2 regions of the Dielma fastidiosa genome follow, and region 2 is predicted to be linked to the other one. Evidence: predicted binding sites of a transcription regulator. Region 2 holds the regulator's gene; the other holds the start of a gene.
The links. The regulator Rex, encoded in region 2, represses fermentation and respiration genes when NADH is low (regulators of the CRP and FNR family bind a similar motif). The targets are predictions, from matches to a motif close to GTGAANNNNTTCAC.
Positions count from the first base shown of each region.

Region 1 (18,202 bases), on a different contig from region 2:
GGCAATGTCAGATCTCAATGGCAATTATGAAGAATTGCTGGTCGCTCCTAATGGGTTAAAAAATCAGATATTAGAAAAAATCGACTTGGAAATCATGAAAGTTCAAATGGGGCAGCCCGGTATGATTACGATGAAGTTTAATTCATTAACCGACCGTGAGATCATCGATAAATTCGCTCAGGCATCAGCGGCGGGAGTGAAGATTCGGCTGATTATCCGCGGCATCTGCTGTATCCTGCCAAACATTGCTAAGAAGACTGAGAATATCCTCGTTACCAGCATCGTCGGTCGGTTTTTGGAACACAGCCGTATTTATGCGTTTGGTGAGGGTGATGACGCGCAGGTATATATCGCCAGTGCCGATATGATGACCCGCAATACTGAAAAACGAGTGGAGATTGCCGCGCCGATCAAGGATGTAAGACTGAAACGGCAGATATGGGAATATCTCAATCTGCAGCTGCAGGATAATGTGAAGGCACGCGTCGTTGATCAAAATGGTGATTTGAAGAAAAAGGTAGTGGCGGAAGGCGCGCAGCGGCTGGATTCTCAGCAGCGAATGATGGAACTGGCTGTTGAACGGGCACCGGAAAAGCTTGAAATCGCACAGGATCATGCGAAAAAGAATAAATTTATGGAAATGATCAAACACTTTCTGAAGCAGGCTTAGGTCTGCTTTTTCCTTATTCTTATCAACTGAAACTTATGAATGTTAATGAATTCCTTTTCAAAAGTTTAATTTGTTTCAGAAACAATGACGACATTTTTCAACACTAAATCATTTGTGAATTTTTATGAATTATTAAGTAAAAAAAACCGATAAAGTCGTTCAAAAACCTTTCAAAATGCGAATAAAAGTTCTATAATGAAATAGAAATTAACAAGGAGGAAATTTATGACTAAGAAATTCATGTCAATGGATGGTAATACTGCTGCGGCTCATTGCGCCTATGCGTTTACTGAAGTAGCTGGAATCTATCCGATAACCCCATCTTCACCAATGGCTGAAGTTGTTGATGCTTGGGCATCACAGGGGCGTAGAAATATTCTGGACTCAATTGTAAAAGTTACAGAAATGCAGTCTGAAGGCGGCGCAGCCGGTGCAGTACACGGTGCTTTACAGGGCGGTACATTGGCGACGACTTTCACAGCTTCACAAGGTTTATTATTAATGGTTCCAAACATCTACAAGATGGTTGGTGAATGTCTGCCGGGTGTTATCCATGTTGCAGCTCGTGCTATCGCAAGCCGCGCATTAAACATCTTTGGTGATCATGAAGATATCTATGCATGCCGTCAGACTGGCGTATGCATGATCGCATCTCACTCTGTACAGGAAGCAATGGATCTGGCTGGTGTTGCTCACTTGTCAGCAATCAAAGGTCATGTACCTTTTATCCATTTCTTTGATGGTTTCCGTACTTCTCATGAAATTCAGAAAGTAGAAGTAATGGATTATGAAGTATTTGATCGTTTATTAGACCGCAAAGCGCTTGAAGAATTCCGCGCAAGAGCATTAAATCCGCATACAAATCCGGTAACTCGCGGCGGTGCTGAAAATGATGATATCTTCTTCCAGGGAAGAGAAGCTCAGAATGAGCACTATAACAAAATACCTGATATCGTAGCTGAATATATGGCTGAAATTTCTAAGGTTACAGGTCGTGAATATGCTCCATTTACATATTATGGCGCACCTGATGCAGAACGCATCATCATCGCTATGGGTTCAGTTACTGAAACTGCCAAAGAAACGATTGATGCATTAACTGCTAAGGGTGAAAAAGTAGGTATGATCAAGGTTCACCTGTATCGTCCATTCTCAGTTAAATACTTAACAGCTGTATTACCTGCATCTGTTAAGAAAGTAGCTGTATTAGACCGTACAAAAGAATTAGGCGGACGTGATCCACTGTATCTTGATGTTGTTGAAGCATTAAAAGATAAGAATCTTACAATCATCGGCGGCCGTTACGGTATGGGTTCTAAAGATACTCAGCCTAACCAAATCAAAGCTGTATTTGATGAATTAACTAAAGAAGCACCTAAATCTGAATTCACGATCGGTATCGTTGATGATGTTACCCATCTGTCATTAGAAGTTGATCCTGATTTCCATACTGACGGTGACTATACTTCTTGCTTATTCTATGGTTTAGGTTCTGATGGTACAGTTTCTGCCAATAAGAATGCTATCAAAATCATCGGTGATAACACGGATCAATACGCTCAGGCTTATTTTGCTTATGACTCTAAGAAAGCCGGCGGTGTAACACGTTCTCACTTACGTTTTGGTAAATCACCAATTCACTCAACTTACTATATCAATAACGCAGACTTTATTTCATGCTCATTAGATGCTTATGTATTCAAATATGACATGGCTGCTAATTTGAAAAAAGGCGGTATTTTCTTATTAAATACTACATTTACTGCTGAAGAGCTTGAAGAGCATCTGCCAAACCGCATGTTAGCTACATTAGCTAAGAAAAATGCTAAGTTCTATATTATTGACGCAACTAAGATTGCTCAGGAAATCGGCATGGGCAGAAGAACAAATACTATTCTGCAATCTGCATTCTTCGCATTGAATGAACAAATCATGCCATATGCTGAAGCTGTTGAATACATGAAGGGCGCTGCTAAGAAATCTTACTCTAAGAAGGGTGATGAAATCGTACAGCTGAACTACAAGGCTATCGATTCAGGTAAAGATGGTTTAGTTGAAATTGCTGTTAAACCTGAATGGGCTGACTTGACTTATGATTCAACCCGCGCATTAACTGGCGATAAGTATTTTGATGAACACGTGGCTCCAATCAATGGTCTTGAAGGCTATGATCTGCCAGTTTCTGCATTCACTAAGTTCAACTTACTTGATGGTTCAATCAGAAACAATGTTTCTTATCTTGAAAAACGTACAATTGCTGTACAGGTACCTACTTGGGATCCTGAAAGCTGTATCCAATGCGGATTCTGTTCATATGTATGTCCGCATGCTACAATTCGTCCGTTCCTGCTGACTGAAGAAGAAATCAAGAACGCACCAATGGAATTTAAGACAATCAAAGCTATGGGTAAGGGTGTAGAAAATCTGCAATACCGTATCCAGGTTTCTCCGGATAACTGCGTAGGCTGTGGTCTGTGTGTTGTTGAATGTCCAGGTAAGGGCGGCAACAAGGCATTGAAGATGGTTGATATCAATGCTAAGCTTGATCAGGCTCCGCTTGCTGATTATCTGTATAAGGGTACTGAATATAAGACTGAATACTTCCCGGTTGATACAGTTAAGGGTTCACAGTTCGCAATGCCTTACTTTGAAATTTCAGGCGCTTGCCCAGGCTGTGGTGAAACACCTTACTACAAGCTGGTTTCTCAATTATTCGGTAAGGATATGATGGTTGCTAATGCGACTGGATGTTCAATGATTTACTGTTCATCTACACCTTCAACGCCATTTGTTAATGATAAGGATGGCAATGGTGTTGCTTGGGCTAACTCATTATTTGAAGATAATGCTGAATATGGTTATGGTATGGCTGTTGCTCAGACATACAAAGAAGGCAGAATCCTTGAAATCATGGAAAAGAACATGGATGCTGTTGAACCAGAATTAAAAGAATTATTCAATAAATATATTGAAGCAAATAATGACCGTGATGCACAGCGTGCAATTAAAGATGCTTTAGTTGCTGCACTTAAGGCTTCTAAGGTTGATGCAGTGAAGGAATTATTAGATTACGAACGTGATTTAGTATCTAAATCAATCTGGATCGTCGGCGGCGACGGCTGGGCATATGATATCGGATACGGCGGTTTAGACCATGTATTAGCAAACGATATGAACGTTAACGTTCTGGTTCTTGATACTGAGGTTTACTCTAATACTGGCGGTCAGTCTTCAAAATCTTCTCAGGCTTCTTCTATCGCTAAGTTCGCAGCTGGCGGTAAAGCAACTGCTAAGAAGGATTTAGGTCAGATTGCAATGGCTTATGGCCATGTTTATGTAGCTCAGATTTCTATGGGTGCTAATAAGAACCAAACACTTAAAGCAATCAAGGAAGCTGAAAGCTATGACGGACCATCTTTAATCATCGCTTATGCACCATGTGTTGAACACGGTATTAAGGGCGGCTTGTCTAATCACCAGAAGACTCAGGCTAAAGCTGTTGAATGCGGTTATGTAACTCTGTACCGTTTCGACCCACGCAAGGAACAGCCATTGACAATCGATTCTAAGGAACCTGATTTCGATAAGTTCTTTGAATTCATCCTGTCAGAAACTCGTTACAACCAGCTGCCTAAGCTGAAGGGCGAAGAAACTGCTCATGCGATGTTTGAAAAGACTAAGGCTGATGCACAAAGACGTTATAACCGTCTGGTTAAATTAGCTAAGGACTAATTGAGAAGTTAAAGGATAGCTGAAAAGCTGTCCTTTTCTTTTTTGGTATAAAACAATAGGGATTTGTGTAAAAAATGGATCACTAAATGCTTGCTGTTACAAAGGTTGTTACTTGTACTGAATTATAGAATTAGATATAATAATAAAAAGAGGGTATAGCGTGAAAAGAGTAAATAAAATATTTATTACATTATACAATGGGTCACGGAAGTAATCGCTATCAAGGATCCCTGGAAAATATTTATAAATAATATCATAGATCTATATGATTAAAGAATGTTTAAGAGTATAGTATTAGTAAAGGAGGGTGACAAATGTTGAGAAGAAATTTTTTGTACACGATCATGGTTATTTCTTTTTTGCTTTGTGCTTGTTCCAATATACAGGATGAAGTAAAAGTAACTCCAACAATACTATTTGAGAAAGTGGATGGTGTGGAACAAGAGGATATTTATGCTTTACTTGTCAGCATAGCAACGAATGATATTCAGACGGATTTAACCTTTCATGAATTTCGGGCAAGTTATTCGGATATATTTGATGCTTTTGATTCAACAGGGGATGATAGCTTGAATCAGGATAAGTGTACTGAATTATTTGATAGAGTTTCTAATGAATTAGGAGGAAAGCAGAGAACATCAACTTGCAAATATGTGAAGTATACGAAAGAGGGAGAAGAAAAGGCTCAGAAAGCTAAAATTACCCTAAAATTTTATAGTTATGAAGGTGAATTATTGTTAGAATATGAAGGTAAATTATTTGATGATTTTGAATTTATCAAAAATAATTAAATATGATTCCATTTCGTTGGTTTAGATCATATATTAGCGAACGATATGAACGGATAGCTGAAAAGCTGTCCTTTTCTTTTACCCAATAGGTAGGATATAATAGTATTTAGAAAAGCGAGGATTTTGTATGTTAATTGAAAAGGCAGTAATGAGTGATTTAGAAGCAATGAGTGATTTTTATTATCAGGTAACAACGTATCTGGAAGCAACAATTAATTATCCGGGATGGATCAGCAATGTTTATCCGGCAAAAATTGACGCGCTGAATAGTATTGAAAACAATACCTTATATGTTGTGCGCGATGAAAATAGGATTGCTGCATCCTTTATCTTAAACCATGCAGCTGAAGCGGGATATAACGAGGGAAACTGGCATATAGAGGTTTCTTCTGATGAAATGCTGGTGGTTCATACTTTATGTGTGCATCCTGATTATTTAAGAAGAGGGCTGGCTTCCATGATGGTTGAAAAGGCGATTGAAGAGGCAAAGCGGCAGGGTGTGAAAACGGTCAGACTTGATGTTTATGAGGATAATGAACCAGCCATGCGTTTGTATGAACGTTATGGCTTTAAGGAATGCGGTAAGGCGGATATGCGGATAGGGAATAATGGCCCTGAATGGTGTATCTTATATGAATTAGTTTTGATTTAAAGGAGGCGGGCATCGATGAAGATTGCGGTGATTCAGGGAAGCTCTCAAAAAGTGAAAAATAATTTATTATATGAATGCTGTGTAAAAGCAGTGACGGATCAGGGTCATGAGGTTATTAATTTTGGTGTATATGAAGATGAAGAGATTGAATTGAGTTATGTAGAGACTGCTTTGTTGATCAGCATGCTGCTGGTAAGTAAAACGGTAGATTTTGTAATTACAGGATGTTCATCAGGACAGGGGATGATGCTTGCCTGCAATAGTCTGCCCGGTGTGATGTGCGGTTATGTAGAAAATCCATCTGACGCATATTTGTTTGGCAGAATTAATGACGGCAACGCTATTGCTTATCCATTAGGACTTAATTTTGGCTGGGCAGGGGAGATTAATCTGCAGAATACATTGAATAATTTATTTAGTGAACCTTTTGGTATTGGTTATCCGCCGAAAGCAGCAGCCAGAAAGCGCCGTGACAGTGAAATTCTGAAACAGATATATGCCGTATCAAAGCTTGATCTGCCAGCACTATGGCCGCTTTTGGATGATGAACTGAAGGCTCATGCGCTGAGCCGGCATTTGGTAGTTGATGCAATTTTGGAAAATGGCAGTGCAGAATTTAAAGAAATGCTGAAGGGCTGGCTTAAAGATGCTGATCAAAAATGATATCTTGATTGGCTTCTTTGCATGCGATGCTGAAGCATGATATACTTGTAAACATCTAAAGGAAGTGAACGTATGGAATATATATTGATAATTATACTTGGCGCCGCAGTTGTATTTGCGGTTATGAAAGTTAAAAAACAGCGTCAGCAAAAGAGTCGGCAGAAGATGCTGAGCGATGAACTGGCACGCTTGAAACAGATGAATGTTGATTTGGATGTGGAAGGCTATATCCGTGAGGAAAAGCGGGCGATGGCTTATCCTGAAAATCGTGAAATTCTGACGACTATGCAGATGAATCTGGTAGCTGCTTATATTAATAATGCTCAGGCTGAGGAAGCGGTCAGCTGTTTAAAGCAGATGGACCCAAGTGTTTTGCCGCTTGATTTTCAGATTCTTTATCATCATAATATGCTGTTTGCTAAATGGATGCAGGATGAACATGCTTTTGGTGAACAATTAGCGGAAAGCTGGCCGCTGCTTGAAAAGCATGTTGATGAGGCACAGTGGAAACCGATTCTTAAAATTATCCAGGTACTGAATGATCTGTATACAAAGAATTACGATGCTGCTCAGCAGCATATTCGTCAGCTGAGCGCACCGAACAGCAATCATGCGGCTTCACTGCAGGATATGCTCTGGGCTGAAATTAATATTCAGACCGGGCAAAAGGGAAAGGCTTTGGCATTGCTTGATAAAATGGCTCAGCGTCAGAATTTCCCAGTCATCACAGTATGGATCAAGCAGAAGCGTATAGAATTAAAGAATAAGGGTGTTAAAGGCGAAGAAACTAAGAGCGAGGTGAGTGAATGAATAAGTATTGTATAATCGCTGGTCTGCAATTTGAAAATCAGACTGATTTTAAGGAAAGCTTTGAAGAGACATGTTCGCTTGCAGAAGCCTGCGGTTATGAGGTGATTGAGACAATGGTTCAGCCAAGGCGAAGCGCTCATCCGTCTACCTTATTTGGCAGCGGCAAGCTGGCTGAACTGCAGACACTGATTCATGAAACAAAGATTGATACATTAATTATCAGCTGTGATATTACGCCGTCACAGATGCGTACATTAAAGGATTTATTCAAAATCCGCATTTTAGACCGCACGGATTTGATTTTGGAGATCTTCGCGTCAAGAGCGCGGACAAAGGAGGCTCGGCTGCAGGTAGAACTGGCAACCTTGAAGCATCAGCTGCCTTATTTGATCCGGACGGTGCAGGAGTTCTCGCGACAGGGCGGTGTCGGCGGTGCCCGCAATAAAGGTGAGGGTGAGAAGCAGCTTGAACTTGACCGCCGTAAGCTGGAAACACGGATTCAGGCATGCAAGCGTGAACTGGACAGCGTTGTTAATAATCGTGATACGATGCGCCGGCGCCGTAAGAAAGCTGGCGTGCCGATGGCCGCTCTGGCTGGTTATACCAACGCCGGCAAATCAACGTTAATGAACGCGCTGCTTGAGCTTTGCGAATCAGATCAAGACAAGCAGGTATTTGTGAAGGATATGGTCTTCGCAACCTTAGATACGACAGTGCGTTCGCTGAATTGGCAGCATCATGAGTTTTTACTCTCTGATACCGTAGGCTTTGTAAGCAATCTGCCTCATGAATTAATCAAGGCATTCCAGTCAACGCTTGAAGAAGTTGTGGAAGCGGATGTAATCCTGCATGTAATCGATGAGTCAAGTCCTCAGCGTGAGGCACAAAAGCAGGTAACGGACAGTACCCTTGAAAAATTAAAAGCTGGTGATAAGCCTATTATTTATGTTCATAATAAATGCGATCTCTGTGAGTTTAAAGCAAATTATGATAATCATATCTATATTAGTGCTGCTAAGGCGCAGGGACTGAATGAATTAATGGATAAGATCAATGAAATTTGTTATGCAGATCATCGCCAGCTAACCGTGCGGATTCCTTATGACAATCAGGAAATGATTCGTCTGATACAGAATAAGCTAACGATATTATCTTGTAAGCAGATGGAAGATGGTTTTCATTATGTGATTGAAACAGTACCGGGTTTTGTGGAATTATTGAAGCCCTATTTAATTGAAGGCAGCTAAGCTGTCTTTTTCTTATTTATGAGCTAAATGTCTACAAAATGCGTCCTGCGGCACTTTGGTATAGTGGTATAGGTGTGGTATAGGTTGGTTTATACCATGTATTTTTAATGGTTTATACCATAAAAAAGATTATATATAAGGAATAAGAAGATATAGAATGTTAAAAAAGTCTATAAAAAGTTAATAAATTGCTTATTTTATAGGGATTTAAAAGAAAAATAGAAAAAATGAAGTTTTTTAATGAAACCCCTTGCATTTTAAAAATAGTGTGTTATTATAAGAGTGTCAACAGGTGGTATATACCAAGTAAAACTAATGGGCTATACCAAGAAAGGAGGAGACAGCATGGTAAATATACTTCTGGTATGTTCGGCTGGCATGTCAACCAGCGCACTGGTTAAGAAAATGGATGAGGCCGCTCAATCCAAAGGAGTTGAAGCCAAGATTTGGGCGGTGGGAGATGCCCAGTCTAAAGAAGATGCCGCCAAGGCTGATATCGTATTGCTTGGCCCGCAGGTTCGTTATCTTGAGAAGAAAATGAATGAGCGTGTCAATCATGAAAAACCGGTAATGGTTATCGATATGGCTGCTTATGGAATGATGAATGGAGCTAAAGTGCTCGATGATGCACTTGCATTATTAAACAAATAAAAAATAAAAGGGAGAAAGAACTATGTTTACATCTTGGATGGAAGAAAAGTTTGTTCCTGTAGCTGCGAAAATCGGCTCACAGAAACACCTCGTCGCTATACGTGACGCATTTATTAGTATCATGCCGATTACAATGGCTGGTTCAATCGCTGTTTTGCTGAATGCAATCGTCAGAGATCTGCCTGCCAAATTTGAATTAAACGGCATTACAGAAGCTTTCCAATGGCTGATTGGTATTAACGGCAATGTTTGGTGGGGAACGCTTGCTACATTGTCAATGGTATTCGCATTCGCTATCGGTTATCAGTTATCAAAGGCTTATGATACAAACCCATTAGCCGGTGGTCTGATTTCATTTGCATCATTTATTATCGCTACTCCTCAGTCAACCGTTGTGGCTTTGGAAGACGGTACGACAATCGGCGCTTGGGGTAACTTAGCTGTTGGTTATCTGGATGCGAAAGGTCTGTTTACCGCATTGATCGTTGGTTTCATCGCTACGATTATCTACGCTAAGATGATGAAGAAAAACATCACTATTAAGCTGCCTGAACAAGTTCCGCCAGCTGTCAGCAAGGCATTTGCTGCAATCATCCCAGGTGTTACGGCAATGTACGCTATCGGTTTGATTACATGGGCATTAGATAAATTTGCTGGAACTTCATTATATGCATTAATTCTTGAATATGTTCAAATGCCATTCCTGTCAATGTCTCAGGGTCTTGGTTCAGTTATTATCATTACCGCTTGTGTTTCTATCTTCTGGTTCTTCGGTCTGCATGGCTCAAACGTGCTGGCACCGGTATTAGATGGTATCTACAAGACAGCATTAGCTGAAAACACAAACATTTACAACGCTACACAGTCTATTTCTGAATTAAAATATATCTGGACTAGAGGTTCATTTGACGCTTATGCATGGATGGGCGGCGCTGGCTGTACAATTGCTTTAATTATCGCAATCTTCATTTTCTCTAAACGTGAAGAAACAAGAGCGGTTGCTAAATTAAGTGCTCCGATGGGTCTGTTTAATATCAACGAACCGGTTGTCTTCGGTCTGCCAATCGTTTTAAATCCAGTTTATCTGATTCCTTGGGTATTAGTACCAACGGTATTGGTTATCATTGCCTATGTTGCAACATCAATCGGCTTAGTGCCGCCGGTATTCTTAGAAGTACCTTGGGTTATGCCGCCAGTATTATATGCTTGGTTCGCTACTGGCTTCAGCTTCTCAGCGGCTCTGCTCGCATTATTCAATCTGGCTGTAGGTATTGCTATCTGGTCTGTCTTTGTAATCATTGCTAACCGGGTTGAAATTAAAGAATAATAATTAAGCAGTGGGGAAGGATTCCTTCCCCCATGCTTTTGGAGGAAAAGGTCATGGAAGGTTTGGAATTAATTTGTTTTCAGATTATCTCTAATGTCGGCGGTGCCCGCAGCTGCTTCATCAACGCTATTCAGGAAGCTAAAGAAGGCCGTTTTGATGAAGCTGAAAAGATGATGGGTGAAGGCGATCAGTTATTTCTTGAGGGACATCACGCGCATGCTAAACTGATTCAGCAGGAAGCCGGCGGCGAAAAAATTGATTTTGCTTTGCTGCTGCTGCATGCTGAGGATCAGCTGATGAGCGCTGAGGGTTTTAAAATCTTGGCTGCTGAATTTATCGACGTATATAAACGTTTGAAATAGAGAGGGGTGAATAAGATGATTTGTGTTTCATGCCCAATTAAACAAGATTTTATTATTGAACAGCTGGAAAAATATGAGGGTGAGGACTGTCAGTTTAAATTTGTAGAAAAAAAGGGGATTAAAATGAAGTTTTCTGTTAATATAGAAGATAAGGAAAAGGCGATTGCTGCTGCGAAACGCATTATTAAGGCAACGGAAATCGGTTCTGTTTTATATTTTCAAGTAACAGAGGAATAGGGTGATACAATGAAGAACTGGACAATCTTTTTATTAAGTCTTGGCTTTTTGCTGATTGCGTTATCACCAACTGTAGAATTTTCTGCTTCACTTATGACAAGCGGAATAGTTCTGGTAGTTGGTTCAGCTTATATGCTTTATAGGAAAAGAGGGAAGTAAGATGGAAGTCAAACGAATCGTACATGGAGATATTAAAGCCTATTTCAAGGTTTTGACAGACTCTTTGCTAAGTGATTATAATGCTGCCATGCAGGCAGAGTATACCAGCGATGTATTGAAGAGCGGTCTTACTTATCAGAAAAAGCTGCGCAACAGTTTTGGCAATGAGGGAACGGTGAGTGTCAGTATTGACCGGTTTGAAGAGAATCATTATGCCGCCAGCTTTAAAAGTGCCCAGGGAATCAATCAATTATCTTATGATTTAGAGCCTTTAGATAATCAGCAATTTGAGGTGACGTATAAGGAAGATTTTTTCTCAGAATCAAAGAGTAAAAGTCTGAATTATTCAATTATGTCAAAATTATATAAACGTTCCAGTAAAAAGAAAATGAATCTCATGCTGGATGCGATTGAAAAAATGATACAGGAATGAGAATGGGAGCATTCTCATTTTTACTAGGAGGAACAACTATGGCAAGATTAGGAATTTCAGTTTATCCTGAACATTCATCAATGGAAGAAATTCAAGAGTATATCAGTTTGGCAGCCCGCTACGGCTTTAAACGCATTTTCAGCTGTCTGCTTAGTGTGGGGGAACGCAGCCGTGAAGAGATTATTGAAGAATATTCAAAAATGATCGCTGCTGCTCATGAACATGGTATGGAAGTTATTTTAGATGTAGCGCCGTTTGTCTTTGAACGCTTGGGTATTACTTATAAAGATTTATCGTTTTTCACAGCATTAAATGTAGATGGTATCCGTCTTGATGAGGGCTTTGATGGTTTAAAGGAAAGCTTGATGAGCTATAATAAAGAGCGGTTGAAGATAGAAATCAATGCCAGCTTTGGTAATGGTTATATTGCTAATATTATGAGTCATTATCCGAATAAAGATGGTTTAATTACATGTCACAATTTTTATCCGCAGAAGTATACCGGACTATCGCTGAAACATTTCAATCACTGCAATGAAGATATTAAGAAGCAGGGATTGAAAATTGCGGCTTTTGTTTCTTCACAGAAGCGTGATACGTTTGGCCCTTGGCCGGTAAATGAAGGCTTATGTACTTTGGAAATGCATCGTGAGCTGCCGATTGATGTGCAGGTACGGCATCTGTTTGCGACGCGTCAGGTGGATGATGTAATCATTGCCAACGCTTTTGCCAGTGAAGAGGAGCTGCGTATTTGTTCAATGATTGATCCAGCCCTGCTGACCTTCAGTATCGACTTTGAAAAGAAATTGAATCCGACCGAATATAAGGTTATTTATGAACATGAGCATTTTGTCCGCGGTGATATGAGTGAATATATGGCACGTTCTACAATGCCAAGAGTTACTTATGCGGCGGAAAGTGTGCCAGCGGCTAATACCCGTGATTTAAAACGCGGTGATGTAATTGTCATTAATGATAACTATTCACGGTATAAAGGTGAACTGCAGATTATCTTAAAAGATATGCCAAATGACGGACGCCGCAATGTGGTGGGCAGAATTCCTGATAATGAGTCAATGCTGCTGGATTATATTCAGCCATGGATTCCTTTCGCATTCATGAAAAAAGATTAGAGTCTTGTTTTTTTGTGGACTATACCATATAATTATGGGAGAAAGCAAAAGGAGTGATACTTGTGGCAGCACCCATTTATCTGCAGATAAAAGATCAGATGATTGAAGAGATACAGCAGCTTAGCGCCAATGCGCCAATTCTCAGTGAACGCGATCTTGCAGTTAAATATAACGCGAGCCGCATGACCGTACGCAAGGCTGTAAATGAATTGGTTGATGAGGGTTATTTGTACCGGGATTCCAATAAAGGCACCTTTGTAGCGGATGAAAGACTGCATAAGCGCAATACTTCAGTAGACCCTTTTGCGGAAGAGCGGCCGATCAAGTATAAGATTCTATATTTTGATATCAAGGCGACCTCTTCCAAAGATGTCCAGGATCGTTTATTTATCTCATCAGAGGAATCGGTTTTAAGAATTGTTCGGGTGGCAATGTTTGAGGAACGTCCTCAATCGATTGAGGAAATCTATTTTCCGCGTTTAAGCATTCCTGATGAGGATCTGGGTAATTTTAAAAAGCTGCTTGATTTTAATTCATACATTGCGCATGGCAGCTTGTCACAGACCTTTGTGCCGATCATTGTACCGCCGCAGTATGCGCATCTTCTTAAGCTTAAAATTAATACGCCGATTATTCTTGTGGAGAACGTGATTACCAGCAAGAACGGCAAGCCCTTATTATATATGAAGGTATTCAATAACCCTAATGAAAAGGTTATTGAAATGACATTATAACGATAACTTAAGACAGTCAGACATCTGGCTGTTTTTTCATTCAAGGCTGCCTTTGTGTGGTATAATTAAATAGGATTTAAAGTTGTGTCAGAAATGATTTGATGACAATTTATTCTCTGAAAGGTGGTGGTTTTATGAGTCCGGATAGTCAAAACGATGGTTATGAGCGAGTCAGGAACATGATTCCACGATTGGAAGGAGAAGATTATGGAAGAAATCAAAAAATTATTAGAAGCAAAGCAGTTTAAACAGTTGAGAAAATATCTCTCGGAGATGAATATAGCCGATATTGCGGAAATCTTGGATGAGCTTGAAGATGAGGAAATGCTGAAGCTGTTTCGCATTTTGCCTAAAGATGCGGCCGCCGATGTATTTTCATATTTAGAGGTAGCCAGTCAGCAGTTTATTATTACATCCTTAAGTGACCGTGAAGCGGCAACGATTATCGATAATCTGATGGCTGATGATGCCACTGATTTTTTGGAGGAAATGCCGGCAAATATCGTGAAAAAGCTGCTGACCAATGCCAGTGCGGAAACGCGAAGGGATATTAATCATTTATTGCGTTATCCTGAATATTCGGCAGGCAGTATCATGACCGTTGAATATATTGATCTGAAGGAGAGTCTGACGGTCGCGCAGGCTATTGAGCGTATCCGCCGCAAGGGATTGGACAGTGAAACAATCAATATTTGTTATGTGCTGGATCATGAACGCAAGCTTTTAGGCACAGCGGCTTTGCGCTACCTCTTATTGAGCCGTCCAGATCAGACAATCGGTGATATTATGCATGAGAACGTTATTGCCATTCATACGCTGATGGATCAGGAAGAGGTTGCCGCGCAATTTAAAAAGTATGACTTTACCGCAATGCCGGTAGTTGATAATGAAAATCGGATGGTTGGGATTATCACAGTCGATGATATCGTTGATATTATTGATGAAGAAACGACAGAGGATATTGAAAAGATGGCTGCCATCATGCCGTCTGATAAACCTTATATGTATACTGGCATTTTTGAAACTTATAAAAAACGTATCCCATGGCTGTTGCTGCTGATGGTGTCGGCAACCTTTACCGGTCAGGTAATCAAAAGCTTTGAAGACGCGCTCAGTGTCTGTACAGTGCTGACCTTATTTATACCGATGCTGATGGATACGGGCGGCAATGCCGGCGGACAAGCCAGTGTTACTGTAATCCGTGGATTATCGTTAGGTGAAATTGAATACAGTGATGTGTTTGGCATCATCTGGAAGGAACTGCGAGTGGCGCTTTTATGCGGCGGCACACTGGCTGCGGCTAACTTTGTCAAGCTGATGCTGATCGATCAGGTAGGCATGAGTGTTGCGTTAGTTGTATGCCTGACTTTAGTGATTACCGTAATCATGGCGAAGCTCATCGGCTGTACCTTGCCGATCTTGGCTAAAAAAGTAGGTTTTGACCCTGCCGTTATGGCCAGCCCATTCATTACGACAATCGTTGATGCATTGTCCTTGATCGTGTATTTCCAGATTGCCACCCATTTATTGGGGTTGTAGAAATTAAAACCAAGTTATGCATGCCGCATAGCTTTTTTTATGAAGTTTGTGAAAAAGATCGGTTTCATAACGTTGAATTAGTTTATGATAACACTTACATTTTGACTTTTAAGACGCGCTTTTCCACTAGGGGCTGAAAGCAAGGCAAAGCAATGAAAAAGCTTCACAAACAGCTGCGTAATTTTTTCACAAAATCCTCTCGAACATTAAGAAAAGGCTTTCATATCAGGCTTTTTGATGAATTGTAAAATTGATAACGGTTACATTAAAATAAATGTGAATTTGTTAACAAAAGTGCTTGCAAACGTCATTTTCTTGTGTTAACCTATGTGTGTGAAAGAAATCACAATAAGGTTTGGAGGAAAAAATATGGCAAACGAAAAACAAAAAGAAGTAGAAAATGTTCAAGCTGTCAGCCCGGCAGTTGCTGAAGTAAATCGTTTAGTAGAGAACGGTTTGAAGGCACTCGATGAATTCATGCTGCTGGATCAAGATCAAGTTGATTATATCGTAGCGAAGGCATCAGTTGCTGCACTGGATCAGCATGGTGTGCTGGCATTGGCCGCAATCGAAGAAACCGGCCGTGGTGTGTTTGAAGATAAGGCAACAAAGAATTTATTCGCCTGTGAGCATGTTGTCAACAATATGCGTCATACCAAAACAGTAGGCATCATTTCTGAAAATGATGTTACCGGCATTACTGAAGTAGCGGAACCGGTAGGTGTTGTCTGCGGTATCGTACCGACAACCAACCCAACCTCAACAGCAATCTTCAAAAGCTTAATCTGTTTGAAGACAAGAAATCCAATCGTGTTCAGCTTCCACCCATCTGCTGTTAAATGTTCAATTCAAGCAGCAAAGGTTGTCTATGATGCAGCTGTTGCGGCGGGTGCTCCTAAGAACTGCATTCAGTGGATTGAAAAACCTTCAATGGAAGGTACAAACGCTTTAATGAATCATCCAGGTATTTCTACAATCTTGGCAACTGGCGGCAACGCAATGGTTAAAGCTGCTTACTCATGCGGTAAACCAGCATTAGGTGTTGGTGCCGGCAACGTACCTGCTTATGTAGAAAAATCATGTAATATCCGTCAGGCTGCTAATGATATCGTGTTATCAAAGGCCTTTGACAATGGTATGATCTGTGCTTCTGAATCGGCTGCCATAATCGATAAAGAAATCTATGATGAATTCCTGAAGGAAATGAAAACTTTCGGAGTTTACATGGCTAATAAGAAAGAAAAAGAATTGCTTGAAAAATATATCTTCGGTGTAACAGCTTATTCAGCAGATGTTGATAAAGCTAAAATGAATCCGAATCAGGTTGGTAAATCTGCAAAATGGATTGCGGAACAAGCGGGCTTCAAGGTTCCTGAAAATACCGTCATTATCTTAGCAGAATGTAAAGAAGTAGGTCCTAATGAACCGCTGACTCGTGAGAAGTTATCACCGGTATTAGCAGTATTGAAATCAACAACTACTGAAGAAGGTATGAAGATGGCTGAGCAGATGGTTGAGTTTAACGGTCTGGGACATTCAGCTGCAATCCATACATCTGATGATGCGATTGCGAAAGAATTCGGCAAACGTATGAAAGCAATCCGTATTATCTGGAATTCACCGTCTACTTTCGGCGGTATCGGTAATGTATACAACGCCTTCCTCCCATCATTAACACTTGGCTGCGGATCTTATGGACATAACTCGGTTGGCAACAACGTAAGTGCCATTAACCTGATCAATATCAAGAAACTGGGGAGACGTAAAAACAATATGCAATGGTTCAAAGTACCTTCTAAGATTTATTTCGAAAGAGATTCAATTGAGTATTTGAGACAAATGAGAGAAATGGAACGTGTCTATATTGTTACTGACCGTTCAATGGTTGATTTAGGTTATGTAAATAAGGTCACTGATCAGCTGAACCTGCGCCGTAATAAAGTTCAATATCAATTATTCTGCGATGTTGAGCCAGATCCATCAATCGCAACAGTACAGCGCGGTGTTGAAATCATGAGAGCCTTCCAGCCGGATACGATTATCGCATTAGGCGGCGGTTCATGTATGGATGCTGCTAAGGGTATGTGGCTGTTCTATGAAAATCCTGAAGTTAACTTCGATGATCTGAAACAAAAATTCATCGATATCCGTAAACGTGCCTTCCGTTATCCGGAATTAGGCAAGAAATCAAAACTGGTTTGTATCCCAACAACCTCTGGTACAGGTTCAGAAGTAACACCATTTGCGGTTATCTCTGATAAGATTGCCAACAAGAAATATCCGCTGGCTGATTACTCACTGACACCAACAATCGCGATTGTTGACCCAGCTCTGACAATGAATCTGCCGCGTTCAATTACGGCAGATACCGGTATGGACGTATTAACTCATGCTACTGAGGCTTATGTTTCTACATTGGCTAATGATTATACAGATGGTTTATGCTTACAGGCAATTAAGATCGTGTTCAAATATCTGCTGCGCGCAGTAAATAATGGGGCTAATGATCCAGAAGCACGTGAAAAGATGCATAATGCTTCTTGTATCGCAGGTATGGCATTCGCCAACGCATTCCTGGGTGTTAACCACTCCATCGCTCATAAGATCGGTGCCGAATTCCATGTTCCGCATGGCCGTGCCAATGCGATTCTGCTGCCGCATGTAATCCGCTACAATGGTACAAAACCGCAGAAAAACAGCTTATGGCCGAAGTACAATTACTATCGTGCTGATGAAAGATATGCAGAAATCGCTCAAATGCTCGGTCTGCCTGCATCCACTGTTGAAGAGGGTGTCGCATCTTATGCGAAAGCTTGCGCAGATTTAGGTAAAGCATGCGGTATCAAGATGAACTTTGCTGAACAGGGTATTGATGAAAAAGATTGGAAAGACAGAGAAAGAAGAATTGCTCTGCTTGCTTATGAAGATCAGTGCTCACCGGCAAATCCGCGTCTGCCAATGATCGAGGATATGATTGATATTCTTGAAAAAGCATATAAAGGCAACTAATTTAGTAAATGATGATAAAACACAGGATGCTTCTTCCTGTGTTTTTCTTTATC
Region 1 is NZ_QRQL01000006.1:59,563-77,764, forward strand. It holds gene ppk1 (polyphosphate kinase 1) at 1-670, shown strand, start outside; gene nifJ (pyruvate:ferredoxin (flavodoxin) oxidoreductase) at 896-4,402, shown strand; gene DWZ33_RS12525 (hypothetical protein) at 4,717-5,193, shown strand; gene DWZ33_RS12530 (GNAT family N-acetyltransferase) at 5,321-5,845, shown strand; gene DWZ33_RS12535 (RpiB/LacA/LacB family sugar-phosphate isomerase) at 5,861-6,508, shown strand; gene DWZ33_RS12540 (hypothetical protein) at 6,581-7,318, shown strand; gene hflX (GTPase HflX) at 7,315-8,565, shown strand; gene DWZ33_RS12550 (PTS sugar transporter subunit IIB) at 8,911-9,216, shown strand; gene DWZ33_RS12555 (PTS sugar transporter subunit IIC) at 9,239-10,543, shown strand; gene DWZ33_RS12560 (PTS sugar transporter subunit IIA) at 10,597-10,905, shown strand; gene DWZ33_RS12565 (hypothetical protein) at 10,921-11,142, shown strand; gene DWZ33_RS12570 (DUF3284 domain-containing protein) at 11,303-11,734, shown strand; gene DWZ33_RS12575 (DUF871 domain-containing protein) at 11,773-12,867, shown strand; gene DWZ33_RS12580 (GntR family transcriptional regulator) at 12,930-13,601, shown strand; gene mgtE (magnesium transporter) at 13,809-15,140, shown strand; gene adhE (bifunctional acetaldehyde-CoA/alcohol dehydrogenase) at 15,510-18,149, shown strand.
Region 1: a site for Rex is predicted at 15,474-15,487, ahead of adhE (bifunctional acetaldehyde-CoA/alcohol dehydrogenase). Genes of this name have one in related genera too.

Region 2 (14,318 bases):
AGATAACAATCCATAACGGCAGTGATGAAAATCGTGAATTTATCTGTACTGCGCTTGGCAGTAAGTATGAAGAGATCGTGGAGAAACTGATATGAAAACATTATGTATGGATACCGCGCACAAATTCCTTGTGATCGGTTTATTTGAAGATGAAAAGCTAATTGCGAAAACATCGGAAAGAGCATGGAAACAGCAGTCTGAAAAATTCTTTCCGGCATTGATGGCATGCATGGAACAGGCAGGCTGGTGTGCGGATGACTTAGATGAGATCGTGATAACTGAGGGCCCGGGAAGCTACACGGGTGAGCGTATCGCGATGACGATAGCTAAAGTCTTATGCACCACTAAGCAAAAGCCTTTGTATACCATTTCAACATTTCAAATGGTTGCCGGCAGTCAGGATCGCTGTGAAGTCATTCTTGATGCCAGAAGCAATCGTGCCTATGTGGGAATCTGTGAAAAAGGTCAGCTGATCAGTGAATGTATCAAGACGCTGGATGAGATAAAAATCGATGCTGAGCATGAGCTGATTGTCGGTGATATAGAATTATTAGGACATGAATATGAAGAAATAGATTTTGTGAAGAATATGATGGATGTTAAGCCTTATTGGAAGAAAATTGAACATGTGCATCTTTTAGTTCCGCATTATCTTAAAAGTCAGGAAGAACTGGTTAAGCAATGATTTTACGAGAAATGAAGCTTGATGATCTTGATGCCGTCTTAGAAATCGAGAATGAGGCATTCAGTGACCATTGGCCGCGTACAGCTTATGAATACGAAATCAGTGAGAATGAATTTTCCACAGCCTTTGTCGCGGTGGATGGAGAACAAATTGTCGGTGCGGCAGTGTCTTATCTTATCTTTGATGATGCGCAGATTGCTACGATTGCAGTCCGTAAGTCACATCAAGGACAGGGAATCGGCTCACTGATGATGGATAAGATTGTACAGGATGCTGATGCGGCCGGCTGTTCAACGCTTTCTTTGGAAGTGCGTATCAGCAATACCCCGGCAATTAAATTATATGAAAAATATGGTTTTATCAATGTGAATATCCGCAAAGGCTATTATGCTGACGGTGAAGATGCTTATTTAATGATCAAGCCTTTGGGAGGACAAACGGCATGGGTGGATTGACAAGCTATCAGGAACTTTATTCTGAAATTAGAAATACCTTGCTTGCTTCTCGAAATCAGGCTTATAAAGCCGTGAACTTTGCGATGGTAAAAGCGTACTGGAATATTGGCCGTATCATCGTTGAAGTTGAGCAGCAGGGAAATGTACGAGCTGAGTATGGGAAATCGCTGATAAAGCGTCTTTCCGTTCAGTTAACAGAGGAATTCGGATCTGGATTTGATGAGCGAAATTTGAGAAATATGCGTCTATTCTATACCCGCTTTCCAAATTGGAACGCACTGCGTTCCGAATTGACCTGGACACATTACCGTCTTTTACTGAAAGTAGAAAACGATGATGCGAGAGCTTGGTATATGAATGAGTCTGCCGCATCTGCATGGTCTAGCAGACAGCTAGACAGACAGATATCTACGCTATATTATGAAAGACTGCTTTCAAGTAAGGATAAAACACCAGTAAAGGAAGAAGCAATCGAACTTTTGAAACCTTTAGCAACGGATGACTATATAAAAGATCCGTATGTATTGGATTTTCTGGATTTGAAAAATTACCCAGCGCTTCGTGAATCTGATTTAGAACAGGCGTTAATCGATAAATTACAAGAATTTCTTCTAGAGCTAGGCCGTGGATTTTGCTTTGTGGCACGTCAAAAATTGATGCGCTATGAAGATGAAGATTTTTATCTGGACTTGGTATTCTATCATAGTATTTTAAAATGCCATGTATTGATTGATTTAAAAATCGGAAAACTAACTCATGGTGATGTTGGACAGATGGATAGCTACATTCGTATGTATGATGCCATCTATAAGAACGAGGATGACAATCCGACAATTGGTATCATTTTGTGTTCTCAGAAGAATGAAGCCATTGCAAAGTATTCGGTATTAAATGATGCGAAGCAAGTATTTGCTTCAAAATATTTGTTTGCCTTGCCGACCGTGAATGAATTACAAGATGAAATTAAAGCGGAACGTAAGCGTATAGAAGATATGAAGGGAGGAAATATAGATGACGAAGATATTAGCGATTGAATCAAGCTGTGATGAAACAGCGGCAGCCGTTATCGAAGACGGCAAAAAAATATTATCCAATGTAGTCGCAACCCAGATTGATGTACATAAGAAGTTCGGCGGTGTAATACCTGAAGTAGCGTCAAGAATTCATGTGGAAAATATCTCAATGGTGATTGCGGAGTGTATGGGAAAAGCGGGTTTAGGCATCGAAGAAATGGATGCTATTGCGGTAACGCAGGGGCCGGGATTGATTGGTTCTTTACATGTCGGGGTGCAGGCAGCAAAAACGTTAGCGTGGGCTTTTAATAAGCCGCTGGTGCCGGTGCATCATATTGCCGGTCATATTTATGCCAATCGTTTGATTGCTGATCTGAAATTTCCATTAATGGCGCTTGTTGTATCCGGCGGTCATACAGAATTAGTATATATGAAGGATGAGTGGAGCTTTGAGGTCATCGGTACAACGCAGGATGATGCGATTGGCGAAGCCTTTGATAAAGTGGGACGTATCCTTGGTCTGCCATATCCAGGCGGTGTTTATATTGATAAATTATCAAAAGAGGGAAAGAATATTTATAAGCTGCCTAAGCCGCATCCGGAAAAGGAATTGGATTTTAGCTTCAGCGGATTAAAATCCGGGGTTCTGCAGTTCATTAAACGCTGTGAGCGCAACAATGAAACATTTGAACCTGCTGATCTTGCCTGCAGCTTTCAGGAAACAGCAATCGCCTGTCTTTTAGAAAGAGCTGAAAAGGCAATGAAGCAGATGCAGCCTAAAATGATTGTCCTAGCGGGCGGTGTCGCGGCGAACAGCTGTCTGCGTCAGCGCATCAGTGAATTGGTCAGTGAAAAATTCCCCCAGATTGAATGTATTATCCCGCCGTTGTCATGCTGTACCGATAACGCGGCGATGATTGGTGTAGCTGGAACGATCGCTTATGAGCATGGTGTGCGCGGCGATGCGTCATGTACGGCTGATCCTGCATTTGAATTATAAGTAGTTTAAAAAAACACATATTTCACAATCAAAAAAAGTGTGCTATAATAAGGTCGGTGATGAAAATGGCAAATAAAAATGTACCAAAGGCAACGTTGCAGCGTTACCCAGTTTATCTAAAAGCACTGCGAAAACTAGCAAATTCCGGTGTTGAACGGATTATGTCTAAAGAATTATCTAATGTTGTCAGCATTGAGCCGACAACAATCCGCCGTGACTTCTCTTTCCTGGGCAATCTTGGCAAGCAGGGTTATGGTTATGACGTCAACAAGCTGATTGAAATCTTTAATCAGCAGCTGGGTCTTGACTTCGATGAGAAAATCATTTTAGTCGGAGCCGGAAACATGGGACGTGCCTTGATGAAATATAATAAGTGGAATCATGTGGTTGGTGAAATCACATGTGCATTTGATATCTCACCAGACCGCCAGGGAGTTCGTTTCGGAATCCCGGTTTACGACTTAAAAGATCTGGAAGAAAAAATTCCTCAGGGCTGCCGTATCGCAATCCTAACCGCTAATGTTGATATCCAGCAAACGGTTGACCGCATGGTAGCTGCCGGCATCGTCGGTATCGTTGATTTTACTCATGAGCACTTTCAAGTGCCAAAAGGGGTTGCAATTAAGACCGTAGATGTAGTATCATCTATACAAGAGCTGGTTTTTGAAACCAATTCATTAAAAGATTAATGGCGATGAAATGAGACAGCCTGACGGCACTTGTCAGCGACTCTGCGTATTGGTGAAAGGCAGAGAAGGAAAGTCAGTGACTGAACACTCATGGAGCTGAACCGGAGAACTAACAGTAGACGGTTTCGCTAAGGAGAGCGTTATCTCATAAAAGATGCATGGGCTGAGTCCCGTGAATCAGGATGGCACCGCGTAAATTACGTTCCTGTATAGGGACGTTTTTTTATTTTTTAAACAAATCCAGGAGGACAAAGATATGTTTGAATTTATGACCATTAGAGAATTATACGAAATGGTATTCTCCAACAATCATGTGGAAATTGATTCCCTTGAGTATGTTCAGCTGCAGGGTTGGGTAAGAACCAATCGTGATAATGGTAAAGTAGGCTTTATTGAATTAAATGACGGAACTTATTTCCGCAACGCCCAGTTGGTTTACGGTGATCTGATTAAGAACCGTGATGAAATTGCTAAATTTTCAACTGGCAGCGCAATTACGGTGACCGGACAGTTTAAGCTGACCCCCGATGCGAAGCAGCCATTTGAGATTGTTGTGACAGAAGCGGTATTAGAAGGCGCCTGCGATCCTTCCTATCCGCTGCAAAAGAAGCGTCACAGCTTTGAGTATATGCGTGAGATTGCACATTTAAGACCAAGAGCGAATACATTCTATGCGGTATTCCGTCTGCGTTCAGTTTTATCGATGGCAATCCACGAATTCTTTCAGGATCAGGGCTTTGTCTACGTACATACCCCAATTCTTACGGGTAATGACGGTGAGGGTGCCGGTGAAATGTTTACCGCGACAACACGCAAGGATGCGGACTATGAAAAGGATTTCTTTGGCAAGGAAGCTTTCTTAACGGTTACTGGTCAGCTGCATGTAGAGGCGTTTGCGATGGCTTTCCGTGATGTATATACATTTGGCCCGGCATTCCGTGCTGAAAATTCAAATACGTCACGCCATGCATCAGAGTTCTGGATGATCGAACCGGAAATTGCTTTTGCAGATCTTGATGATAACATGGATCTGATTGAAGATATGGTTAAGTTCTGTATCAACTATGTGCTTGAGAATGCACCAGAAGAAATGAAGTTCTTTGAGAAGATGATCGATCAGGACTGCATTAAGCGAATTACCCATGTCCGTGATTCAGAGTTTAAGCGTATGCCGTACACTGAAGCAATTGAAATTCTTGAAAAAGCGGATGTGAAATTTGAGAATAAAGTATTCTGGGGCATGGATCTGAATTCTGAGCATGAGCGTTATATCTGTGAACAGGTAGTGAAAGGGCCAGTCTTCCTGACGGATTATCCTAAGGAAATCAAGGCTTTCTATATGCGTGTGAACGATGACAACAAGACAGTTGCCGCTTGTGATTTATTAGTGCCGGGTGTTGGTGAATTAGTCGGCGGATCACAGCGTGAAGAGCGTTATGATGTGCTTGATCATCGCATGGATGAATTAGGAATGAAAAAGGATAACCTGCAGTGGTACATGGATCTGCGCCGTTACGGCGGCTGCAAGCATGCCGGTTTTGGCCTTGGCTTTGACCGTTTCTTAATGTATCTGACGGGTATTCAAAACATCAGAGATGTTGAACCGTTCCCAAGAACACCAAGAAATTTATTATTCTAAGCGTTAAAGATCGGTGCCTGCCGGTCTTTTTCTTTATATAAAAACTTTCAGCGAAGAGCGGATAGTGCTATAATACGTTTTATAAAAGGAGCGTGAAGAAGATGATTATTGGAATTCCAAAGGAAATCAAAAATAATGAAAACCGTGTATCATGTACACCCGCTGGTGTATTTGCGTTATGCAAAGCCGGACATAAGGTGATCGTTGAAGCGAATGCCGGAATTGGCAGCGGTTTTAGCAATGAGGAATATCAAGAAGCGGGAGCTGAAATTGCGGATGTAAAGGAAGTCTTTAAAAGAGCGGAGCTGATTGTGAAGGTTAAAGAATATTTACCATCAGAATATCAATATCTGCGTGAGGATCAAATGGTATTTACCTACCTGCATATTGCCAATGATCCTGAATTCGCCAAAGCCCTGATTGATTCAAAAACAACAGCCATCGCTTATGAAACGGTGCGTGATCGTAAAGGCGGACTGCCGCTGTTAACGCCGATGAGTGAAGTTGCCGGACGGATGGCGGTACAGGTTGGGGCTACTATGCTTCAGAAAAATAACAATGGCCGCGGCTTGCTTTTAGGCGGTGTTCCCGGTGTATTCCCAGCCGAGGTCGTTATCATCGGCGGCGGTACGGTGGGTTTAAACGCGGCGAAGATTGCCTGCGGTTTAGGCGCCATCGTTACAGTCTTTGATATCAATGCTGAACGGATGGGGTATATCGACGATATTTCCGGCGGTACGATTCATACGGCTTATAATAATGAATACAATCTCAGACGGGCATTAAAAACCGCTGATTTAGTCATCGGAGCGGTCTTAGTACCAGGTGCCAAAGCACCTAAGATCGTTACTAAGGATATGGTGCAGACAATGAAGCCAGGCAGCGCCATTGTCGATGTGGCCATTGATCAGGGCGGCTGTGTTGAAACCAGTGATCATATTACCACTCATGATCAGCCTACCTTTGAACGCTATGGTGTTCTGCATTATTCAGTTGCGAATATGCCGGGAGCTGTACCGCGTACTTCCACAATGGCATTATCCAACGCGACACTGCCTTATCTGATGAAGCTGGCAGATCACGGAACTGCCGCATTAAAAGCAGATCCTGGCTTCCTGTTAGGGCTTAATACTTATCAGGGTCATATTACTTACCGCGGTGTCAGCGAAGCACTCGGCATGACTTATACCGATCCTGAAACATTATTATAAATTCATCAATTTAGAAATCCTGACTCTGGTTGGGATTTTTTTTGTGCATTTACCGCGGATTTGTGAACATTTATTTCCTATATATGAAAATTATGACAAATATAATTTCAGCATTGTAAAACTTCATGATTAAGTGCTGACAAAATACAGGTGTGTAAAATCAGCCTTTTGCTTAAAATGAAAGCGTAAACAACGGAGGGCAATAAAATGAATTACGTGATACTCATAACGCATGGAAAGTTTGCCGAAGGTCTTCACGATACACTGAAAATGTTTGTCGGTGAACGTGAGGATGTACTCAGTATTGGCTTAAGAGCAGGGGAAGATGTGGCAGCACTGGCCAGCCGTATCAATGAATGCTGTGATAGCTTTAATGAAAATGATCAGTTTATTGTATTAGGCGATATGATCGGCGGTTCACCGCTGACCACACTGATTAATTGTTTCAGTGAGCATAATCTGCTGAAACGCTCAGTAATTCTTGGCGGTCTTAATCTGGCGATGGCGCTTAATGCGGTGCTGATGAAAGAGGGAAGTCTTGAAGATTGCAAAGCAGCGGCCTTGAGAGAGGGCATGCAGGCTGTGAATGAAGTAAAACTGTCATCAGATGATGACGATGAAATTTAAAGGGAGGAAATAATATGTCAATTAGTTTTATTCGTGTCGATGATCGTATGATTCATGGTCAGACATGCACGCGGTGGGCTTTGGAATATCCATGTGAGGGAATTGTTGCCGTCAATGATGATGCTGCTAATAACAGTGTATTAAAAGCTGCCTATAAGAGCGCCAGCGGGAAGAAAACCTTTATCTGGACGATGGAAGATTGGGAAAAGAAGTATCAGAAGGTGTTGGATTCCGATACAAACTATTTCCTAATTACTAAAAATCCATTGGATATGAAAAAGATATTAGTCGATCTAAACTTAAAATGCAATGTAAAGAAAGTCATCATCGGGCCCTGCAACGATCGTCCCAATGCTATTAAGCTAGGTAACAATCAATCCATTACACAGGCTGAAGCCGACGCTTTGGAAGCAATCAGTAAGGCTGGCTATGATGTAGAATTCCGTCTGATTCCTGATGAAAGCATCGGTAATTGGTCTAAGTTTAAAAATCAATTTGGTTATTAAAAAAGGAGGAATAGAATATGACAATCAATGTTTTTCAGGCAGGCTTACTTGGCTTATTCGCTTGTTTAGCAAGTATGCCCGGCATGGGTGGTTCAGCCATTGGTAATTATACCTTAGGCCGTCCGCTGGTAGCTGGTTTAGTTGTTGGTATTATTTTAGGGGATGTGCGCACCGGTATATTGGTCGGCGCGGCAATGCAGTTATTATATATCGCCCTGGTAACCCCGGGCGGCACTGTATCGGCAGATGTGCGCGCGGTTAGTTATATCGGTATTCCACTAGCCATGCTGGCCCTTAAATCCTATGGCCTGGATGCCGCCAGTGCTGATGGCAATGGACTTGCGACTTCCTTCGGCGCTATGGTTGGTACGTTAGGTACAGTCTTATTTTATGGAACTGCAACAATGAATTTAATCTGGCAGCATATCGGCTGGGAAGCGATTGAAAAAGGTGAATTTAAGAAATTATATCTGGTTGACATGGGATTGCCTTGGATCTCCCATATTGTCTGTTCCTTTTTACCAACCTTCATTATCTGTTTGGCAGGTGCCGGCATGGTCGATACCATTAAAGCCGTTCTGCCGATGGATGGTCTGGCAATGAAAACAATCTTTACCGTAGGTTCATTACTGCCTTGTGTCGGTATTGCAATCCTGCTGAAACAAATCATTCTTAAGGGTGTTGACTTCATTCCTTTCTTCGTAGGCTTTGCATTGGCAGCCGCGTTAAATATTAACTTAGTTGTTGCTACAATTATTGCCGCAATGTTTGCCTATATGAATTATCAAATCAAATGTGCTCAGCTGATTCGTGTGAAAGCACCATCACAAGACATCGATGACGAAGAGGAGGATATCTGATCATGAAGAAATTATCTAAAAAGACCTTAAATAAATCATTCAGAAACTGGTATTATGGTCATCTGACTTGTTTCTCACAGGAACATATGCAGACATTTGGTTATCTTTGCGCGATGCTGCCGATCATTGAAGAACTCTATGATACAAAAGATGAACAGAAGGAAGCATTGGAAACCTACAAAGCCTTCTTTAATACAGAACCGCAGTTAGGTACTGTCATCGTCGGTGTTACTGTCGGTCTGGAAGAAGCGAAGGCAAATGGTGAAGGTGTTACCGGTGATACGATCAACGGTCTGCGCGCGGGTCTGATGGGCCCCATTGCCGGCATCGGTGATTCATTGGTTGTTGGTGTATTGATTCCTTTGCTGTTGGGTATTGCCTTAGGTTTATCAACGGATGGTTCACCGGTTGGTGCGATCTTCTATATTATCGCATGGAATTTAATTGTTACCTTAGGGATGCGGATGCTTTATTTCAAAGGCTATGAATTTGGCGGTAAGGCAGTGGAATTTCTTACTGGTGATAAAGCGATGGCGCTTCGTGAATCCATCATGATGCTGGGCAGTATGGTTATCGGTGCGGTTGCCGCGTCATGGGTATCTGTCAATACGGTATTTAAAATGATTAATGCTGAAACTGGGGAAGCCTTCCTTGATTTAAACGCTCAGATTAATTCAGTTCTGCCCAAAGGCTTAACCGCGGCATTTGTGCTCTTTTGCTGGTACATGATTGCCAAAAAGAAAATGTCACCGATTAAGGTTATGCTGCTGCTTGTAGTAATTGCCTTTGTCGGCGTACTGATTGGTTTCTTTGATCCGCAGCTTGCTTACTAACATAAATCAAAGTCTTTATCTTGAAAGATAAGGACTTTTTAAATCAGGTATTGTATAATGATGCTGCAAGGGGAGATTGTATGAACGATAAAATAATGCGCCGGCTTTGCTTTGTATTATGCATGGTTCTCTGTATTGCCGGTTTACTTAAATTTTATAATTTCAGTGAAGAACAGCTTGCTGACGGAAAGCAAAAACCAATACTGTTTGGTTCTACCTATATGACGCTGAATAATCCCTTTTTTGATGTAATTAATGAGGAAATGCGGAATGTGATTGAAGCAAACGGTGATGTATTAATCACCATGGACCCACAGCTTTCACTTGATAAACAAATTGATCAGATTGATTATCTGATGGATCTGGGCTGCTCAGTTTTAATAGTCAATCCGGTGGACAGCAAGGGACTGATCGATGTGCTGGCGGAAGCGAAGCAGCAAGGCATAATCATTGTTGCCGTGGATACGAATGTTTATAATGGTCAGGATTTTGTTGATTATACCGTAGTTTCAGATAATTATCATGCCGGGCAGTTGTGTGCTGAGAATATGATGGCAGCTCTTGATCAGGCACAGATTATGATTCTGCGTCATGACGCGGCTTATTCAGCTATTGAACGGATTCAAGGCTTTAAAGATGCCATCAGCCAATATCCGCAGTATCAGATCGTTGATGAAATTGAGTGTGAAGGACAGCTTGAAATCAGTATGCCGCTGATCGCGCAGGCAATTACTGAGGGTGTGCAGTTTGATGTAGTCATGGCATTAAATGATCCTTCGGCATTAGGCGCCGTCGCCGCCTTACAGGAAGCTGACAAACTTTCAGAGGTATTGGTGTATGGTGTTGACGGTACGCCGGAAGCAAAGGTCTTAGTCAAAGAGGGCTTCATGCAGGCGACAGTTGCTCAATATCCAAAGCGGATGGGCAAGAAAGCTGTTGAAAGTGCCTATCGGCTGCTGAATCATGAAAGCGGAATCGTGGAGGAAAAGATTCCTGTTACTATGATTAATGGCAGCAACATCGATGAATTTTCATTAGAAAGCTGGCAATGATATGAAAACATATTTTTCAGACATTAAAAACCGGCTGAGTTTTTCCTATCAAAGCATGGTCATGATCTGTTTCCTCCAGCTTGCTTTTCTCTGCGCCTTAATTGTATTCAGTTCACTGCATATTCTCCAGCATTATCAGGCAGCTGCTTTTCTGAAGCAGGTGAATGTCATTCCGATTGCTTATTACCGGGTGCCTTTCTATACCGCCGGCAGTTTTATTTTACTGATGATTCTGCTGCGCCTGCGTTTTGTACTGAATGAAACATTCAGGAATACTTTATTCTTATTAATCGCGGAACTAGCTGTCTGCTACTTTATGATGTGGAGTTTATCCTTCAGCACCAATGATATTTTGCTGCTGGTCATCGCCAACATGGTGTCATTATCTAAAAAGAGACAATATCGGGGCCCATCCTTAGTCATCTACACTTTCATGTATCTGCTGACCAATACAAATGTAATTACGAATTTTATCCCGGTAACTGCTCTTGACGCTTATCTTGGTATCTATACGAGTCAGGCAGCTTCATTAATCATGGGCGTAAAAAATATACTTACTACGCTGTGTATTATATGTTTTATTGCGAATATGCTGTTTCTGATTCAAAATCAGTTGGATGAAAGTAAGAAAATCCAGCAATTAAATGAGGAACTGCAGAATTTGAATGAGGATTTAAAGGAATATGCCAATGTGCGTGAAAAAATGGGTGAAACCCGTGAACGAAACCGTTTGGCTAGAGAGATTCACGATACCTTGGGACATACCCTGACAGGTTTATCAACAGGTCTTGAAGCATGCGCCGCCTTAGTGGACATCAACCCAGAACTTGCCAAAAAACAGTTAACGCTGTTAGGCAATGTGGCCCGTGATGGTTTAAAAGATGTCCGGCATTCCGTCAATAAGCTGCGCCCTGATGCTCTTCAGAAGAAAACATTAAAGGAAGCATTAGCCACGATGATTGAGGAATTTCATCAATCCAGCGGCGTACAGGTGCATTTTGCCTGTCATTTATCTTCCTTGGAATTTCAGCAGGATGAGGAGGATACGATTTATCGCATTGTACAGGAAGGGATGACGAATGCTCTCCGTCATGGCAAAGCGACGGAAATCTATATCTCGTTTGGTATGGATCAAATGAATCTTGTTATTATTATTGAAGATAACGGCATCGGCTGTACGCAAATTGTGGAGGGCTTTGGTCTGCATCATATGCGGGAGCGGGTAGCCTTGCTGCAGGGAACTTTGAGAGCTTACGGCACAGATGGCTTTGTGCTAATTGTCGAATTGCCGATTCGAAAGGAGGCTTAATCATGATTGAAGTAATGATTGCGGATGATCAGGAGTTAATGCGTGACAGCTTGCATATTCTGTTAAGCACAAAAGCTGATATTCATATTTGTTCATTAGTAAAAAATGGTAAGGAAGTATTGGCGCAGATTCCTGAAACGAAACCAGATGTAATCTTAATGGATATTCGAATGCCGGAATTGGATGGTGTCACATGCACCAAGCTTGTAAAGGAAGCCTATCCAGAGATTAAAATTATTGTGCTGACAACCTTTGATGATGATGAATATATTTACGATGCTTTAAAATATGGTGCCAGCAGTTATCTGCTTAAAGGTGTTTCTTTGGAAGAATTGTATCAGGCGATACAAACGGTTCAAAATGGCGGCGCGATTATTCATCCCAATGTTGCGGTTAAAGCGATGAAGATGTTTTCTGAAATGGCAAACAGCACACTGGAACCAGAAACCCCGGAGGGAATCAAGACCTTAAGCAAAACAGAATGGAAGATTCTTCAGCAGGTGGGCAATGGCTTATCCAATCGCGAAATTGCCGATAAGCTATGTTTCAGCGAAGGGACTGTGCGTAATTATATCAGTGTGATTCTTGATAAATTAAGTCTTCGTGACCGCACTCAATTAGCGATATGGGCAGTACAGAATCATAAGCTGGTAAATAAAGAGGATCAGAAATGAAACGGTTAAAATTGTGGCTGCTCTGCTTATGTGTGATGATCGCTGCGCTGATTCTTGTTTTCATTCCCAAACAGCAGAAATTAACGATTGGCATCTTCGCCGGCAGTAACTGGAATGTACCAAGCTCGGCAAGTGATGACCGCATTGAAAATGCCATTGCTGCTTTTAATGAAATATATCCAGATGTCAAGGTAGAATTTCAAAGCGGTATCCGGCCGGAATTGTATGAGGAATGGCTGTCTCGCCAAATCATTAATGATCAGCTGCCGGATGTCTTCTTTGTTCCCTCGCAGATGTTTTCAATGCTGGCGAATAATGGCAGTCTGGCTGATTTAACTTATTTAAGTATTCACGACGATCAATTTCATCAAGAAGAATATTATGCCAATTCATTAAAGGAAGGAATGAAGGATAATAAACTGTACGCGCTGCCTTATGAAAGTGTGCCTACTTTAATGTTTGTAAATAAAACGCTCTTGGATAAGGAAGGCATTTCGATGCCGGACAGTGACTGGACATGGGATGATTTTTATTCAATCTGCAATCAGATCAGCAAAGATACAAATGGTGACGGTATTCAGGATCAATTCTGTTATTATGATTATACATGGGAGGATGCTTTATATAGCACCGGCACTGCTTTCTATGATGAAGTAAACAATCAAGTTGACTTAAACAATGAGACGACCGCGGAAACAGTGGCCTTCATGCGCAGGCTGAACGCGTTAAATACAGAAAAGGTGACGGCAGAAATGTTTGATAAGGGGCAGGTTGCTTTTCAGCCGATGAATTATAGTGATTATCGAACGTATATGCCTTATCCGTGGCGTGTAAAAAAATACTCAACCTTTGAATGGGATTGTCTCACCATGCCGGCGGGGGCTAACGGCGGTAATATTTCGCAGATTGATACCTTAATGCTGGGTTTATCATCAAGAAGTAAAAATCAAGCAATGGCATGGGAATTCATGAAGCTGTTAAGCAGTGAACCGGCGATTCAAAGTGAACTTGCCAAAAATTCACCTGCCGTATCGGTACTCAGAAAGGTTATGCAATCACCTGAAGTCATTGATGCCTTAAAGGCAGATAATCCTGGCAGCAGCAGTTTTGAAATGACGATTCTGAATGATGTAATGGAACAGGGTATTGCAATACGCCGTACAGATCAATATAATCAGATTATCCAAATAGCAAACAGTCAGATTAATGAATTAATGAATAATGATGCTGATATTGAGAATGGGTTAGCCAGTATGCAGCGTCAGATAGATACATATCTAAGAAAGTAGGAATCTTATGAAACAATTAAAAATGGTCGTTTTTGATGTAGATGGTACGCTTTATGATTTAGTTCGGCATGAAATACCGGCTTCATGTATTGAAGCGTTAAAGGAAATGAAGGCAAATGGATATCTGTTTGTCATAGCGACAGGCCGTGCTCATTATGGTCTAGGCAAGGCGCTGAATGACTTAAATGCCGATTATATCCTGTCGATGAACGGCGGTGTTGTCGTCGATCATGAAGGAAAGGTAATCTCTCATCATGATTTCACCAAAGCTGATGTGGATCGCTTGAATCAATTCTGCACGGACAATGAAGCTGGTTTAATCTGGAAATTCCTAGACGCGATGTATATTTATCAGTATCCTGAAAAGATTGACTGGCTGGCGGGTCAGATGAACAGTGATATCGGCCGCGATCCCTTTGTGGATTGTCCGCAGATGAATCGTCACCTGCGTGATGACGCGCCCCAGAGCGCCAGTG
Region 2 is NZ_QRQL01000003.1:1,692-16,009, forward strand. It holds gene tsaE (tRNA (adenosine(37)-N6)-threonylcarbamoyltransferase complex ATPase subunit type 1 TsaE) at 1-95, shown strand, start outside; gene tsaB (tRNA (adenosine(37)-N6)-threonylcarbamoyltransferase complex dimerization subunit type 1 TsaB) at 92-685, shown strand; gene rimI (ribosomal protein S18-alanine N-acetyltransferase) at 682-1,140, shown strand; gene DWZ33_RS08000 (PDDEXK nuclease domain-containing protein) at 1,128-2,174, shown strand; gene tsaD (tRNA (adenosine(37)-N6)-threonylcarbamoyltransferase complex transferase subunit TsaD) at 2,152-3,153, shown strand; gene DWZ33_RS08010 (redox-sensing transcriptional repressor Rex) at 3,219-3,842, shown strand; gene asnS (asparagine--tRNA ligase) at 4,099-5,481, shown strand; gene ald (alanine dehydrogenase) at 5,583-6,692, shown strand; gene DWZ33_RS08025 (PTS sugar transporter subunit IIA) at 6,900-7,319, shown strand; gene DWZ33_RS08030 (PTS sugar transporter subunit IIB) at 7,334-7,825, shown strand; gene DWZ33_RS08035 (PTS mannose/fructose/sorbose/N-acetylgalactosamine transporter subunit IIC) at 7,843-8,685, shown strand; gene DWZ33_RS08040 (PTS system mannose/fructose/sorbose family transporter subunit IID) at 8,685-9,518, shown strand; gene DWZ33_RS08045 (sugar ABC transporter substrate-binding protein) at 9,599-10,570, shown strand; gene DWZ33_RS08050 (sensor histidine kinase) at 10,572-11,879, shown strand; gene DWZ33_RS08055 (response regulator transcription factor) at 11,882-12,553, shown strand; gene DWZ33_RS08060 (extracellular solute-binding protein) at 12,550-13,842, shown strand; gene DWZ33_RS08065 (HAD family hydrolase) at 13,850-14,318, shown strand, end outside.